DNA from 2 places in the Peribacillus sp. B2I2 genome. Region 2 is predicted to be linked to the other one. Evidence: riboswitches for the same ligand, from Rfam matches in the RefSeq annotation. Region 2 holds a riboswitch; the other holds the start of a gene.
The links. A riboswitch is a leader RNA that binds a small molecule or an ion and turns the genes downstream of it on or off. The one in region 2 is predicted to bind S-adenosylmethionine.

Region 1: linked by a shared signal. The riboswitch ahead of ABIE66_RS02420 (sugar ABC transporter substrate-binding protein) and the one ahead of ABIE66_RS28485 (ABC transporter permease subunit) in region 2 are both predicted to bind S-adenosylmethionine.

Annotation. Positions count from the first base shown of each region.
Region 1 is NZ_JBGCCB010000001.1:484,727-493,221, forward strand. It holds gene ABIE66_RS02415 (GTPase domain-containing protein) at 1-1,528, shown strand, start outside; SAM riboswitch class I at 1,626-1,731, shown strand; gene ABIE66_RS02420 (sugar ABC transporter substrate-binding protein) at 1,850-2,962, shown strand; gene ABIE66_RS02425 (sugar ABC transporter ATP-binding protein) at 3,019-4,521, shown strand; gene ABIE66_RS02430 (ABC transporter permease) at 4,523-5,527, shown strand; gene ABIE66_RS02435 (winged helix-turn-helix transcriptional regulator) at 5,801-6,160, shown strand; gene ABIE66_RS02440 (NAD(P)H-dependent oxidoreductase) at 6,232-6,762, opposite strand; partial or broken gene ABIE66_RS02445 (PadR family transcriptional regulator) at 6,997-7,245, shown strand; partial or broken gene ABIE66_RS02450 (ABC transporter permease) at 7,232-7,600, shown strand; gene ABIE66_RS02455 (nitroreductase family protein) at 7,778-8,401, opposite strand.
Region 2 is NZ_JBGCCB010000002.1:104,000-109,972, forward strand. It holds gene ABIE66_RS28475 (AbrB/MazE/SpoVT family DNA-binding domain-containing protein) at 1-229, opposite strand, end outside; gene ABIE66_RS28480 (MetQ/NlpA family ABC transporter substrate-binding protein) at 845-1,684, opposite strand; partial or broken gene ABIE66_RS28485 (ABC transporter permease subunit) at 1,699-1,944, opposite strand; SAM riboswitch class I at 2,044-2,154, opposite strand; gene ABIE66_RS28490 (winged helix-turn-helix transcriptional regulator) at 2,741-3,100, opposite strand; gene ABIE66_RS28495 (NADPH-dependent F420 reductase) at 3,353-4,075, shown strand; gene ABIE66_RS28500 (carboxymuconolactone decarboxylase family protein) at 4,534-4,860, opposite strand; gene ABIE66_RS28505 (tautomerase family protein) at 4,902-5,288, opposite strand; gene ABIE66_RS28510 (LysR family transcriptional regulator) at 5,396-5,973, shown strand, end outside.

The DNA.
Region 1 (8,495 bases), on a different contig from region 2:
ATCCCTAGTCAGTGTCAAAGACGGGGATGATTTGGAAATCCTAGAGATTACAGATACAGATAGCAAAGTGGTCATGGAGCTGGCTGAATTGGATGAAACACGCCGTCAGCGAGGGACTATTGTCGATGTGACGATTATCAGTGACTACCTTAGAAATAATGGTCTGCGATTATTGGATACACCGGGGTTCAATGGGGAGAAAAGCGTGGAATCCGATTTCCAAGGCTATTTACATGGCAGTGATGGCCTGATGTTCGTTCTTGATGCCCGGGCGCCTTTCACCGGCAGTGAACGAGATCTATTATTGGAAATTCAAATGATGGCTCCGAAACTGCCTATCCATTTCTTATTGAATAAAATGGATACGATATATAGTGATCAAGTCGCAGTCCGGATGGAAGACGAAACATGGGATAAAGTGAATGCATATTTTCCGAATGCAAAAGTATTCGCTTTCTCCAAACTTTATGACAGCAAGCAGCAGTTGAAGGACCTTTCAGCATTCCTTCAATCGAATTATCAAGATGATAATTGGAAAGAAAGAAGATCTGAAAAAATCCTAGCGTTCATTCGTAAAACTTTATCTTATCTGTTAGAAAAACGGGCAGCCAATGAACGGAAATGCGAGCATTCCATCTCTTGGAATGAACAGATGGAGGTTAAACTGAATGGAGCGGTCAATCAACTGGCTGATTTGGAAAAAGAAAAAAGTGAAAATATCATAAGGTCTTATAGTTCGCTTAAGGATGAAGTGAAAAATCAGCTTTCTTCTAAAATTCCTGAATTGCTGAGGGATTGCTCTAAATCGTTAACGGAAAGCAGTGATTTCAGTCAGGTCCATGTACAGTTAAACCAGGAAATGAATGAGCGGATTCAAGCATTCATTTCTGACAAGATCATGCCTCAATATTACCGTTCTCTTCAAGATTGGATTGCCAGTTCCCAAATGGAGTTCTCACAAAGCCAGCAGTTTATGGATGAAATGAGTGCCGGGTTCAATGAATTATACAAAGAAGAACGGATCACGCTGGCAGGTGACTTTAGGGTATTGGATGACTGGCGCCGTGATGCCGACCGGATGACAAGCAGTATCCGCATCGAAAACGTTAATATCCTTTTGCGCAGAACTCCATCACAATTGCTGCTTAAAGGAGCAGGGAAGCTGTTTGGGGCGATACCGCAAAATAAAGCCAATATGTACAATCGTTATAAGAAATACCTGGAAAGTGAAGATTACCTAGATGTTGCCGAAATGATCACGGAACGTTTCCTTACCCAATTTGGATTGTTTGAAAAATCTTTGGATCGGGACATCTCACTTTTCTATCGCAGTTCCTTTGCGTTACTTCAAAAAACGATAGAGCAAACGCAGACAGAAATCAAAGACTACCAGGCTGCATTGGAGCATATGAAAGAAAATCCGGAAGTTTACCGTGACCCGATCACTTTGTTCGAAGTGAAATTACGTCAGTTGGAGAGACTTGAAAAAATCGAGAAAAAGCGTCTAGCCCAGCTGCAAAGAAAATGAAAAATAACGGGGAACATTTCAAATATTCGAAAAACTATTGACTTTACGACTATATCCCTATAAAGTGATAATTACGAAAAACGTAACACAATATATTCTCTTATCAAGAGTGGCGGAGGGACTGGCCCTAAGATGCCCAGCAACCGTTCCATTAGGAATTGGTGCTAAATCCTGCAAAACAGAAATGTTTTGACAGATAAGAGAGGGATAAGTCTGCAAAACAGCTGATTAAACCTCTCTATATTAATAGAGAGGTTTTTATTTTGGGACTTACACCAACTTAACTGATAAGACTAATAAGAAAATGTGGAGGGGAACAAGATGAGAAGGTCTATTAAAGGGATATTCATTTCAGCCATCGCTTCGGCTTTGCTTTTAACGGGTTGCTCTACAGGGCAGAGTTCCACAGAATCGAAGAAAGAAGAAAAAGTATCATTTGAAAATGTCCCGGAAATATTTGCTAATGGGGAAGGAGCCAAAATCAAAGTGATCCGTAAAATTGGCGGTGATGATCATACGGCCCAATACTTAGCAGGAGCGAAGGAAGAAGGAGAAGCACTGGGGTTTCAAGTGGATACATATACAGCCAATGGTGATACGGCTAAATTTCATGATGCGATCGCACAGGCTTTGCAGGAAGATTATGACGGCTATATCATCTCCCATGGTGATGATGCAGCAACAGTGAATGACGTTCAAAAGTTGGTTGATGCAGGCAAAAGCGTTGTTACATTCGATTCAATAAGCGATCTAACTAAAATAGAAGGCGTAACATTAACATCACAGGATGATGAAGCGTTGGCAACACTGGCTCTTGATAAACTGATAGAAGAAAAGAAAGGTGAAGCGGCAATTGCGTATCTTTGGGTGGATGGTTTCCCTCCAATGGTGAGAAGAAATGCTGTTTATCAGGAGAAATTAAAAGAAAACCCTGGAATTAAAGAAGTCGAAAGATTCGGAGTGGCGTCTGCAGATACTTCGGTTCAAACACAAAATGCTGTAGCCGCAATGCTGAATAAATATCCTAAAGGTAAATTGGATGCAATTTTCGCAACATGGGATGCCTTCGCTATCGGTGCCGCCCGGGCAATTAAAGAAGCGGGACGCGATGAAGTGAAGATATACGGAATAGATGTGTCGAATGCAGACCTTCAGGAAATTAAATCAGCTGGAAGCTCATGGTCCTACACGGCAGCAGTCGATCCCAAGTTGATCGGTGCAGTGAATATGAGGATATTGGCGAAAAAATTAGCGGGCGAAGAAACGCCGCAAACCTATGACTTAGAGGCTTCACTTATTTCACAAAAGGAAATCCAAGCTTCAAAAGAAGCGGTAAATATGGCAAATCTGTCTGGTATTGTCGAAGGATGGGGTGTATCAGCGGAATTTGAAGAAGATTGGATGAAAGTTTTGAAAGATCATTATAAAAAGTAAAAGGGGACACTCTCTTTCCAGTGAAGGGAGTGTCTGTTCAATAAGGGGGAATGGACATGGGCACGCAACTAGAAATGAAGAAAATCTCGATTGAATTTCCGGGGGTGAAGGCGCTTAGTGAAGTTGATTTTTCTGTACAATCAGGGAAAGCCCACGCATTGGTCGGTGCTAATGGAGCAGGGAAATCGACGTTAATGAAAGTTTTATCGGGAGCCCATGTTCATTATTCAGGTGACATATTCATTGATGGGGTGAAGCAGGATATCCGCTCACCAAAAGAGGCGCAGGAACAAGGCATTCAAATTGTTTATCAGGAAGTGGATACGGCCCTCATCCCTTATTTAACCGTTGGGGAAAATGTGATGTTGAATGATATGGTCCAAAACATGGGAAAAAAACAGATGGTCCAATGGAAAGAGCTGCACAATAAAGCTTCTCGTATTCTTGAAGAGATGAAAATTCGTGTCCCTTCGAACAAGCTGGTAAGAGATCTTACCTTGGCTGAAAAACAGATGGTCCTGATAGCAAGAGCCGTTTCGACAGAATGCAAATTCCTGATTCTCGACGAACCAACTGCTCCGTTAAGTCATACGGAGACGACAGAGCTTTTTCGAATTGTAAATGAATTGAAGCAAAAAAGCGTGGGAATCATTTTCATTTCACATCGTCTGCCCGAGATTTTTGAAATATGTGAGGAAATTACGGTCATGAGGAATGGGGAGCGTGTCACTTGTCGAAAAATGGAAGACATCACCCGTAACGAAGTGGTAGAGAATATGCTCGGGAAAACCATGGAGGAACAGTTCCCTGAAGTGAATTCTTCGATTGGCGACGTTATTCTTGAAGTGAAGGGATTGTCAGATGCAGAGAAAGTTAAAAATGTTAGTCTCCATATTAAAGCAGGAGAGATAATAGGCTTGGCGGGGTTGGTCGGGGCTGGGAAAACGGAGCTGTGTAAAACCCTTTTCGGTCATACTTCGATCACAGCGGGTGAGGTCATCCTGAATGGCCGAAAGCTTTCTTTGAAATCACCGCACCATGCTGTAAAAAGCGGCATGGCACTTGTACCTGAGGAACGCAGGAAAGAAGGGATCCTTGTTCAGGAATCGGTCGCGGCGAACTTGACTGCAGCCAGTATCGGTAAATTCTGCAGAACATTCGGTTTCGTGGATCGTAAGGCGGAAAAGGAAAAGGCGAAAGAAATGATCGCCAGTATCGGAATTAAAACTCCTTCCGGGGAAGTGAAAGTCGAAAACCTTTCAGGTGGTAACCAGCAAAAGGTTGCCATTGGAAAATGGCTTATTGCCGATGCGGATGTATACATATTCGATGAACCGACGAAAGGGGTCGATGTTGGAGCCAAGAAGGATATTTTCGAATTGATTGCTAAGCTTGCGAGGAATGGAAAAGCGATCATTTATGCCTCATCCGAGCTTTCCGAAATCATTGGCATTACCAACCGGACATATGTGTTATATGACGGGAGCACTGTCATCGAATTCGAAACGAACAAAACGAATGAAGAAGAACTACTATTCTATTCAACAGGAGGAAAATAGGATGAGCGTACCCATTCCTGTTACACAGACAGTGAAAGCAAAGAAAAAGGTGGAGCTATTCGACTTTTTCTATAAATACGGCACAATATTGACGATTATCATTCTGATTGGAATTTTTGCCGTGTCCAATCCATCTTTCATTCAAACTACTAATCTGATCAACATCCTGCGTTCCATTTCAATCGTGACCATCATTGCGATCGGCATTACGATATCCCTTACGGTGGATGGCTTCGACCTTTCCGTCGGTTCCGTCGCATCATTGGCCAATGCCATCGTCATATCAATGTTTGTCTGGTTTTCGCAGGATACATTTATCGCCATATTAGCTGCGATCGGTGCCTCACTTGTCGTAGGGGCTTTAAATTCGTTCATGATCGTTAAATTGAGAATTCCCGACATGCTGATGACATTGGCCACCATGTTCATTATCCAGGGAATTGCCCTTACCTATACAAAAGGGGCCACGGTTTCGCAAAATATGGTCATGCCCGATGGGACCTTCGCAACAGGTCTGATCAGCCCCCTTTTCGCCAAAATTGGCCAGGTACCATGGATAATCCTGATCATGGCAACCATTGTGATAGCGACCCATATCTTTTTGACTTATACGAAGCATGGTCGTTATATGTACATTATTGGCGGAAATAAGGAAGCGGCAAGACTTTCCGGTATATCGGTTAATAAATACAAAGTTCTTGCCTATCTGCTTTCGGCTTTATTAGCTGCAATTGGGGGGATTGTCCTTGCTTCAAGGGTCATGACATCGGAAATCAATTCAGGGTCCCCTTATTTAATGGATGCCGTTGCAGCAGCCTTCATTGGTTCCTCCGTTTTAGGAGCGGGAAAACCGAATGCCTTTGGAACCTTCGTCGGTGCAGTCCTGATCGGAATCCTACAAAATGGGCTGATCATGATGTCCGTTCCGTATTATGCGATGGATATCGTCAAAGGAACAGTGCTGGCCCTTGCGCTCGCTGTAACTTATTACAAACAAAAACACTAAAATGAATCCGTTACGATACTATACAGAAAACCAAAATTATGAAAAAAATCCTGTTGGATATGCAACAGGATTTTTCCTTTTAAAAAAGGGACGGGTTATGGATATAAATTATCTCCATTTTTAATTAATAATATTTATTAACGCTAATATGGGGTAGCCACGATAGCGAAATTTTAGAGGAAACTTACTTTACCTTTCAATAAAATGGATAATGATCTATTGTAAAGTATGAACATTCAAATCCTATACTTAACCAAAGGAGAGTATAAACTTATGCGCGAAACCTGTGTTCCGACTGGCGTGAAACCAAATGACACTGGCTTTGGATATACGTTGTCCTTAATAGGCGGTAAATATAAAATGATCATTATGTATTGGCTGTCTGAAAATAAGGTTATGCGGCATAATCAGCTGAAGCGGAGTATCGGCACCATTTCCTTTAAAACGCTAAGCATCATGTTAAAGGAGCTGGAGGCAGACGGTCTTATCATACGCAAGGAATTTCCCCAAATACCTCCAAAAGTAGAATATTCATTATCTGAACGTGGTCTATCTCTCATTCCATTGTTAAATATGATGTGCGAGTGGGGAGAGAAAAACAGTTTGCTAGCTCAGGAGATTGTACGGCCGTAGGTGTAGCTATTTTGATAAATCAAAAGAAGTATTTCCCTAATAAGGAAATACTTCTTTAATGAAACTGCCTATTAAAGATTGTCGACAAAATTCAAATAATCTTGTGCGCTATTTTCCAATTCGCTTGCGGACGGTTCATTTTCAGCACCATAAAACGCAAAGAATGAACGATAATCTGCATTGCAGTATAGGAAGGTAGTTTCAAAGGGAGATAATAAATGTTCAAGAGTATAGCGATATCTTCCTTCTTCACTATAATCCTCTTTGTTAATACCGGCAGATACAGCTAAAGCAGCTTTGCGATTCTTTAGTTTATCGCCTCCATTTGAACCATAAGCCCAACCATAAGTAAAAACATCGTCAAGCCATCTTTTTAGGAGAGGCGGACAATTAAACCAATAAAAAGGGAACTGTAAAACAAGATTACTATGCGATTCGATTAATTGCTGTTCTTTTTCCACATTAATGTTCCCGTCAGGGTAAACCGTATTCAATTCGTGTACTGTATACTTCTCCGGATATTTCCTTAGCGCTTCTACCCATCGCTTATTTATGACGGATGTTTCTAGACTTGGGTGTGATACGATAACAAGAGTTTTCAAAGATTTCTCCTCCTTAATTTTTATTTATTTTAAGTATAAAGTGCACTCAGCAAGTACGTAAGTATGCACTTTTAGTATAGGTACTTACCTAAAGGAGAGTGTTAAATCAGGTATAACTAAAAAAACGGTTAGTTGAATTTGTAATATTTTATTAAATGAATACCTTGCATTATAAAGTAATATAAAATATATTAATTCCAATATGCGGAAAAACAGGATATTAATATGGAAGTCTTAAAAGAAATTGTTCGTGAAAAGAGTGATGACCAATTTGAATTAAAAGAAGGTACACTCTATCTGTCTTTAAAGAGATTAGAAAAGAATGAATGGATTTCTTCTTACTGGGGGGATGAGCAAGGACCAGGAGAAAGAAGAAAATATTACAGACTTACATCAGTGGGTGAAGAAGGATTTAAACAAAAGCGCCTGGAATGGGAATTTGTAAGAGATGTGATTGATTCCTTTTTAGATTGGGGGAAATAAGGAAGCGGCGAGACTTTCCGGGATATCGGTTAATAAATACAAAATCCTTGCCTATCTGCTTTCGGCTCTATTTGCTGCAATCGGGGGGATTGTCCTTGCTTCAAGGGTCATGACATCGGAAATCAATTCAGGGTCCCCTTATTTAATGGATGCCGTCGCGGCAGCCTTCATTGGTTCCTCCGTTTTAGGAGCGGGAAAACCGAATGCCTTTGGAACCTTCGTCGGAGCAGTCCTGATCGGAATCCTACAAAATGGGCTGATCATGATGTCCGTTCCGTATTATGCGATGGATATCGTCAAAGGAACAGTGCTGGCCCTTGCGCTCGCTGTAACTTATTACAAACAAAAACACTAAAATGAATCCGTTACGTTACTATGACTATATGATAAGTCTGCATGTGGATGATATAAGAGGCTGGTAACTCGTGGTGAGTTTTAACGAAAGAATAAGAAGATAGGGGAGAGGGTTCTTTTTAACCCTCTTTCCACACTAATTTCCAATATCCAAATTTTAAAAAAGTAATAACACTCACTATATTTTGTTTTTATAAATGACTTTGTTAACATCGTGCCTTACTGTTTTGTGACCTTCTTTAATTCCTTTCCCCATGGCAATAAGCATAACATCTAAATACCTATCAGAAATTTTTAAGGCTGACTTTAATTGTTCGGAATCATACCCGGACATTGTAATGGTTTCAAGACCTGCCTCGTTCGCCAATAAAACTAACGACATTGACGCCAGGCTTGCGTCTCTTATTAATTCAACCTTTAAATCTTCTTTTGATTTATTTAGATAATAATTGATTGCCGCGTTTGTTAGATAATCTCTTACTGATGCGTCAAAATAACCTTTTTGAAACTCATCCTCATGTATCATTATGATATTTTCTTTTTCAAATGCTTGATAATCACCTAGTATAACAATCAGTACTGAGGCTTCAATTACCTGTTGCTGATTAAAAGCAATGGGCAGTAACAAATTCCTTAAATATGGTTCATCTATAACCAGGTATCGTGTTGCTTGAATGTTGTTTCCGTTAGGCGATTTACTGGCTCCTTCAATCAATGTGGCCACCCGTTCGGGACTAATTTTATAATCGGGATCATACTGCCTTACGGAACGTCTTTTTTCTATAATCTCTCTTACACTCATCGTGTTCACTCCCAATGTTATATTTGCTTCATAATCAGAGTATAATGGACCCATGATGTAGAAGAAAATAACGCACAATAAAGTGGCATAGCCA
Region 2 (5,973 bases):
CCTTGAATGCTTCGTCATGTTCTTTAATAACGTCTGATAACATTTCCATAAATTCTGCATCTACACCTTTAGGTAATTTCACATTTTTATTTTTCCTTAAAATGATTTCTTCACCCTTGAACTCAACCTCTAATTCGTCTCCAAAAGCTAAATTTGCAGTTTTCAACATTTCAACTGGAAACGTAATACCCAAGCTATTTCCGACTTTAGTTAATTTCCTAATAGCCATTATTCGTTCCTCCTTCAAATGAAGTTCTAATTGTTATTACTATTATAACATTTGTTTTTATTGTTTATACTACTTTTATCTTAAATCTGTTATTTTTAGCCTGCGATCATTCGATCATCCATTTCTTTACTCCTTTTTTTATTTTTTCGTCTTATTCTATAAAAAACGTTCGTGAAAATGGTTGTAAAACCACGAACGTCCGTAAATCCCTCTCCATCTTTAACAAACGTTAAAATAGGGGATTTTATTTTTTAAAAAACCGTTCGTAAAAGTGTACTTTTATGAACGGTAGCAACAATGCTATACCTCCCATTTCGGAAATTTTATACACTAAGAGAATTCCAACCTAAAAAGTCCATCTCCTCTACGTTAAGGAATCGACTTAATTTCCTTCTTTTTAATGAACTAACGCACCTGTTAGCCATCCATGCAGCACCTTTTTAGAGTAATAGTATCAGTATGTTCATGATTAAGAGATTAATTGTAATTATAATGGATTTTTGCATCAGAACCTAATAAACGGGTTTCTAGTATATAGACATAGAAAAACCCCGAATAAGGGACCTTTTTCGAAGTCTCCATTATTTGGGGTATAGTTCATGAAAGGGTGATTTTTTATTTAGATACAGGTATGACTGCACCTTTATATTTTTCAGTAATGAAGTCTTGTATTTCTTTAGAGTGAAGTACTTCAACTAACGCTTTTACTGTCTCTTTATTTTCATCACCCTTACGTACAGTGATAATGTTTCCATATGGATTATCTTCACCCGATTCAACAGCGATTGGGTCTTTAAGCGGATCTAGCCCTGCATCTAACGCATAGTTAGCATTAATAACAACCGCATCACCTTCGTTGTTATTATAAATTTGAGGTAATAGGCCACCTTCTATATCTGCATTAAAAGTTAAGTTTTTAGGATTTTCTACAATATCATTAATAGTAGCTTCTGTTTTATTGAGGCCTTCTTTTAGCTTAATAACGCCTTCTTTTTCAAAAATAGATAGAATACGACCTTGTTCAGCTACAGCATTACGCATAATAACTGTACCGTTTTTTGGAAGATCTTTTAAGCTATCATACTTTTTAGAGTAAATACCGATTGGCTCAATATGAATAGCACCCGCATTTACAAAGTCATAGTCTGGATTTTCTTTTAACACTGATTTAAGATATGGAACGTGTTGGAAATAATTCGCATCAATCTCTTCATCAGCTAACGCTGTGTTCGGTATAATATAATCTTGGAATGTTTTAATTTCTAAATCAATTCCCTTTTCCTTTAATAATGGCTTTGCCTCTTCTAAAATTTCAGCATGCGGAATGTTTGATGCACCCACAAGGATTTTCTTTTCTTTGTCTGAAGAATCCGATCCGCCGTTAGATGTACCACAAGCTGCTAAACCTAATAATAAAGCTGAGGAAACTGCTAAAGTTGATATCCATTTTTTCATAATTCATTTCTCCCTTATTGTCTATCTATTTTTGATGTAAAAAATATATCACCTATAAATTGTATGATAAAAACAATGAATAAAATTAATACAGTTGCTACCAATGTAACATCATTATTATTGCGCTGAAAACTTTCAAGATATAACAAATTACCTAAACCATCTGCACCAATTACCCCAGCAATAGCTGTATAACCAACTAGAGCAATTGTTGTAACTGTAAGACCTGAAATTAATGGTGGCAGCAGAGCCCTTATTATGTTAGTTTGTCCGAAGTTATTATACAGGGGAAAGGAAAGTTTTTTTTCTCAAAAAAACCTTTCTACACATGAGTAGAAAGGTTGGTTAAACAATCCTTTCTCTCATCTTCCAAAGCACATTGCTTTGCAGGAATTGGCACCATTTCAGTTAATTAACTGACGGTTGCCGGGCTTCACAGGGCACAGTCCCTCCACCTCTCTTGATAAGAGTCAAACATTATATTCAATTAAAAGTAAGATTTTTAAATTCAGGTGAATATAGTACGAGAGTGATTCTATCATGACCAAATGGTAGTGTCAATAAAAAATTGTTTAATTAATTTGAATTGATGGATGATTGCATTAAATGCTTTACTCCGTACCCTTTGCGATTGCTTGTCCCTGCTCCTCAATTAAATCATCGATATGCTCGAATCCAACGTTTAAGCGTATAAGAAAGATCAACTCTAGGGATTGATCAAAAGGTCCTCCTGAACCCCCATATTAGCGTAAATAAAAAGAATCCATTTTGAAAAAAGATGTTCAAAATGGAATCTTTTCTAGTGATTTAGTATACAGTTTTTATAAAATTGATTATTTTTAGTGATCCCTAATCAACTAACGCACCCGTTAGTTCATTAAGAAAAGCGATTCTTATTAAAGAATCGCTCCCTATAATGGAATAAGATCGAGCTTCTATTAGCTGGTTACTTAAAGAAGAAAAGTGCGTTTCCGTTGTTTCAGAAACACCCCCGTTAATTTAAGTACAACACTTCACAATATCGGCCCAATTAATAAAAAATATCATTTTATTATTTCACTCAGGTTTCTCCCCGAATTTTTTGCCGAAATTCTCCATCATATCAAGTATTGGGATAAATTCACGCCCTTTAGTTGTTAATGAATATTCAACACGTGGAGGTACCTCAGGAAAAACCTCTCGTTTAATTAATCCATCTGTTTCTAATTCTCTCAACTGTTTTGTAAGAGAACCTTGTGAAATGTCCCATAAAAAAGCTTTAATTTCGCTATAACGACGTTCTTTTGTTTTTAAAAACCAAAGAATAAGATACTTCCAGCGTCCTGAAAGCATATTTTGGGTATACGCAATACCATAAACGTCTCTTTGCTCCTTAATAAACTCTTTTTCAAATCCATCCTTGCATATTCTAGCCATACTTACATCCCTTTTCTTCTATAAAGTACAAAAAAGTGTACTATATCATTTTTTATTGCCTACTTCAAAAGTAAGAGTAATGAGTTTATTATATCTAATATATTATTTATAACCAAAACACACAATTACCTCTCAATTACCTTAATGCTTGCAAAAAAAGGAATGTAGACGATTTCGCGTTGAGGCAATTGGAAAATTCCATAGCTGATATTGAATCATAATCGAACAAAATTATATTTAGGAGGAACAATAATGAGATTTGGAATTATAGGTGCAGGACCAATAGGGACAATTATTTCTAAAAAATTAGTTAAGAATGGACATGATGTCAAAATTGCAGATGCTCGAGGAATTGAACGTTTAGAAGGAAAAGAGATTGCTGGAACACCTGTGAGTGTAGAAGATGTAATAACAAATATTGATGTTCTTATAATATCTATCCCTTTTCATGTAATGCCAAGCATTCGCAACATTGTAGATAAAGCTGGAGAGGAAGTAATCGCTGTAGACACTTCAAATTATTATCCTTTTAGAGACAATAAAATTGAAGAAATTGAGAACGGGATGGTTGAAAGTGTTTGGGTTTCAAATCAATTAGGTAGACCTATCATTAAAGCTTTCAACAATCAATTAGCTTATACTTTAGAAAATAAAGGAACCCCCGAAGGTACTAGTGGTCGCATTGCCATGGCTATTGCTGGTAATGACCTATCACAAAAACAAATAATCATGGACGTAGTAAACGAGCTAGGCTTCGACGCAGTAGATAGTGGTTCTTTAAGTGATTCGTGGAGACAACAGCCAGGAACTCCTGCATACTGCACAGAACTAACAAAAGAGGAACTAACGGAAGCATTGAAAAAGGCAAATAAAGAAAAAGCCCCATTCCTACGGGATAAGGCAATAGAGAAATTTTCAGCTGGATTTTCACATAAAGATATTGTGAATCTAAACAGAGAAACATATAATTCATAATTTAGGAAACCCATATTGATCATTGCTCTGGTATTTAATTTTAAATTGAATAGAAGACATAGGAAATTTGGAACCAAAAATAGTGATCAAAATAACCTTGATCACTATTTTTGCATATTTTAAATCTTTTACAGTAAACTCTGTTCATCCACCTTGGATGTAACACTTTAAAAATATTTAGACGTTGTTAACAATTTTCATCGCCGTAAAAAAACTGTATTGTTGTTACACTAAACTGACCCCTTAGTTCCATAAGATAAAGCTGTCTTTAAGACAGCTGCGTTCTTCAGCTAACGCACCCGTTAGTTTATTAAGGTCAATCGAGAAATTGCCTCAAAATCTAGAGAGTTGGTAACTTCTTCTTTAGAAGCTGGTAAAATTTACTCAATTAAAGAAAAAGGAGGTAATCACTTGAAACGAAATTGATTTATTACCTTCTTAGCCGTTCATACGGTTTACTACTTTCCTCTTCCGAATGTTTCCTTAGCTACTTCTAATGCTGATGCGGATCGCGGCCATCCAACGTAAAAACTTAAATGAGTAATAGTCTCTATAAGTTCCTCCTCTGTTAGACCGTTTTGTTTCGCAAGTTCTAAATGATATGGAAGCTGATTTAGGTTTTCTCCAGTTACTAGCGCTGTAACAGTAATTAGGCTTCGGTCTCTTAAATTTAAATTATCTCGTCTCCATAAATCTCCGAAAAGTATGTCTTCAGAGTATCTAACAAAATCTGGTGCAAAATGCCCTAATGAATTTCTTACAGTAGGAGTAATGGGTTTGTTCATATCTCTTGCTCCTCTCGATTATTAAGTATGATATTAAAACACTAAATCATTTGAGCAATTCCGTCTCCAAATGACCAGTTTTCAAGATTTGTTTCCGATAGAATTATAAATACATTTTCTTTAACTACATTACAATTATTGTGCAATTTGTTAGCAATACTCTTATACAGTAATTCTTTTTGCTGTTTAGATCTGCCTGGACCGCATGTGATTAAGATGTAAAGCAGTTGGTTTGTTCTTTTACTACTAATAAGATAATTCGGATCAAAATAAAACTCATCCACCTTATGCGACTGGAAAATTTGAAAATAATCCTTTTTGGGTACATGAAATTCTTCAATAAGTGCGGCCATAACATTTCTACTGATTAGCTGTAAATCTTTGTGATTATATTCATTTTCCAAATAACTAATTTGAACGAATGGCATTTTCCCCCTCCTTTTGATAACAAGTTAATTTTACCTCCACTAATGTTATTTGTATAATTGAAATAATCGAATGAAAAGTTCATAAAAACGAATGGAGATTACTGGATATGGATTTAAAAGAAGTTAAGACATTCCAAGCAATTTTAAGGGAAGGGACATTTTCAAAAGCAGCTCAAAAATTAAACTATGCTCAATCAACTATAACGAGCCATATACAAAAACTAGAAAATGAAATTGGATTTAAGTTATTCGAACGAGGATGGGAAGCAAAGTTAACAGAATCCGGAGAAATTTTCGCTAAGGAGATTCATTCTCTGATTAAACATTGGGATTTTGTTTTAGAGCAATCAAAAGCAATAGAAAAAGAAGAAGTTGGCACAATAAATATCGGGGCAATTGAAACAGCAGCAACAGTTTTGCCATCTACTATAAGCCAGTTTCGGGAAATAAAACCTAATGTGACTTGTAATATTACTGTAGGAAATACAGACACTCTAATAAATCTTTTAGATAGTGGTATGATCGACTTTGCAATAGGTGGAAAACCGTACAAAGAAAATGGATATTCATTCATCCATTTATATGAAGAAGAAATATCCGTAATATTTTCCAAAAAATATTATCAAGATCCTATTACCATCCAATCGTTGCATGATATAACTGAATACCCTGTTTTTATTGGTGG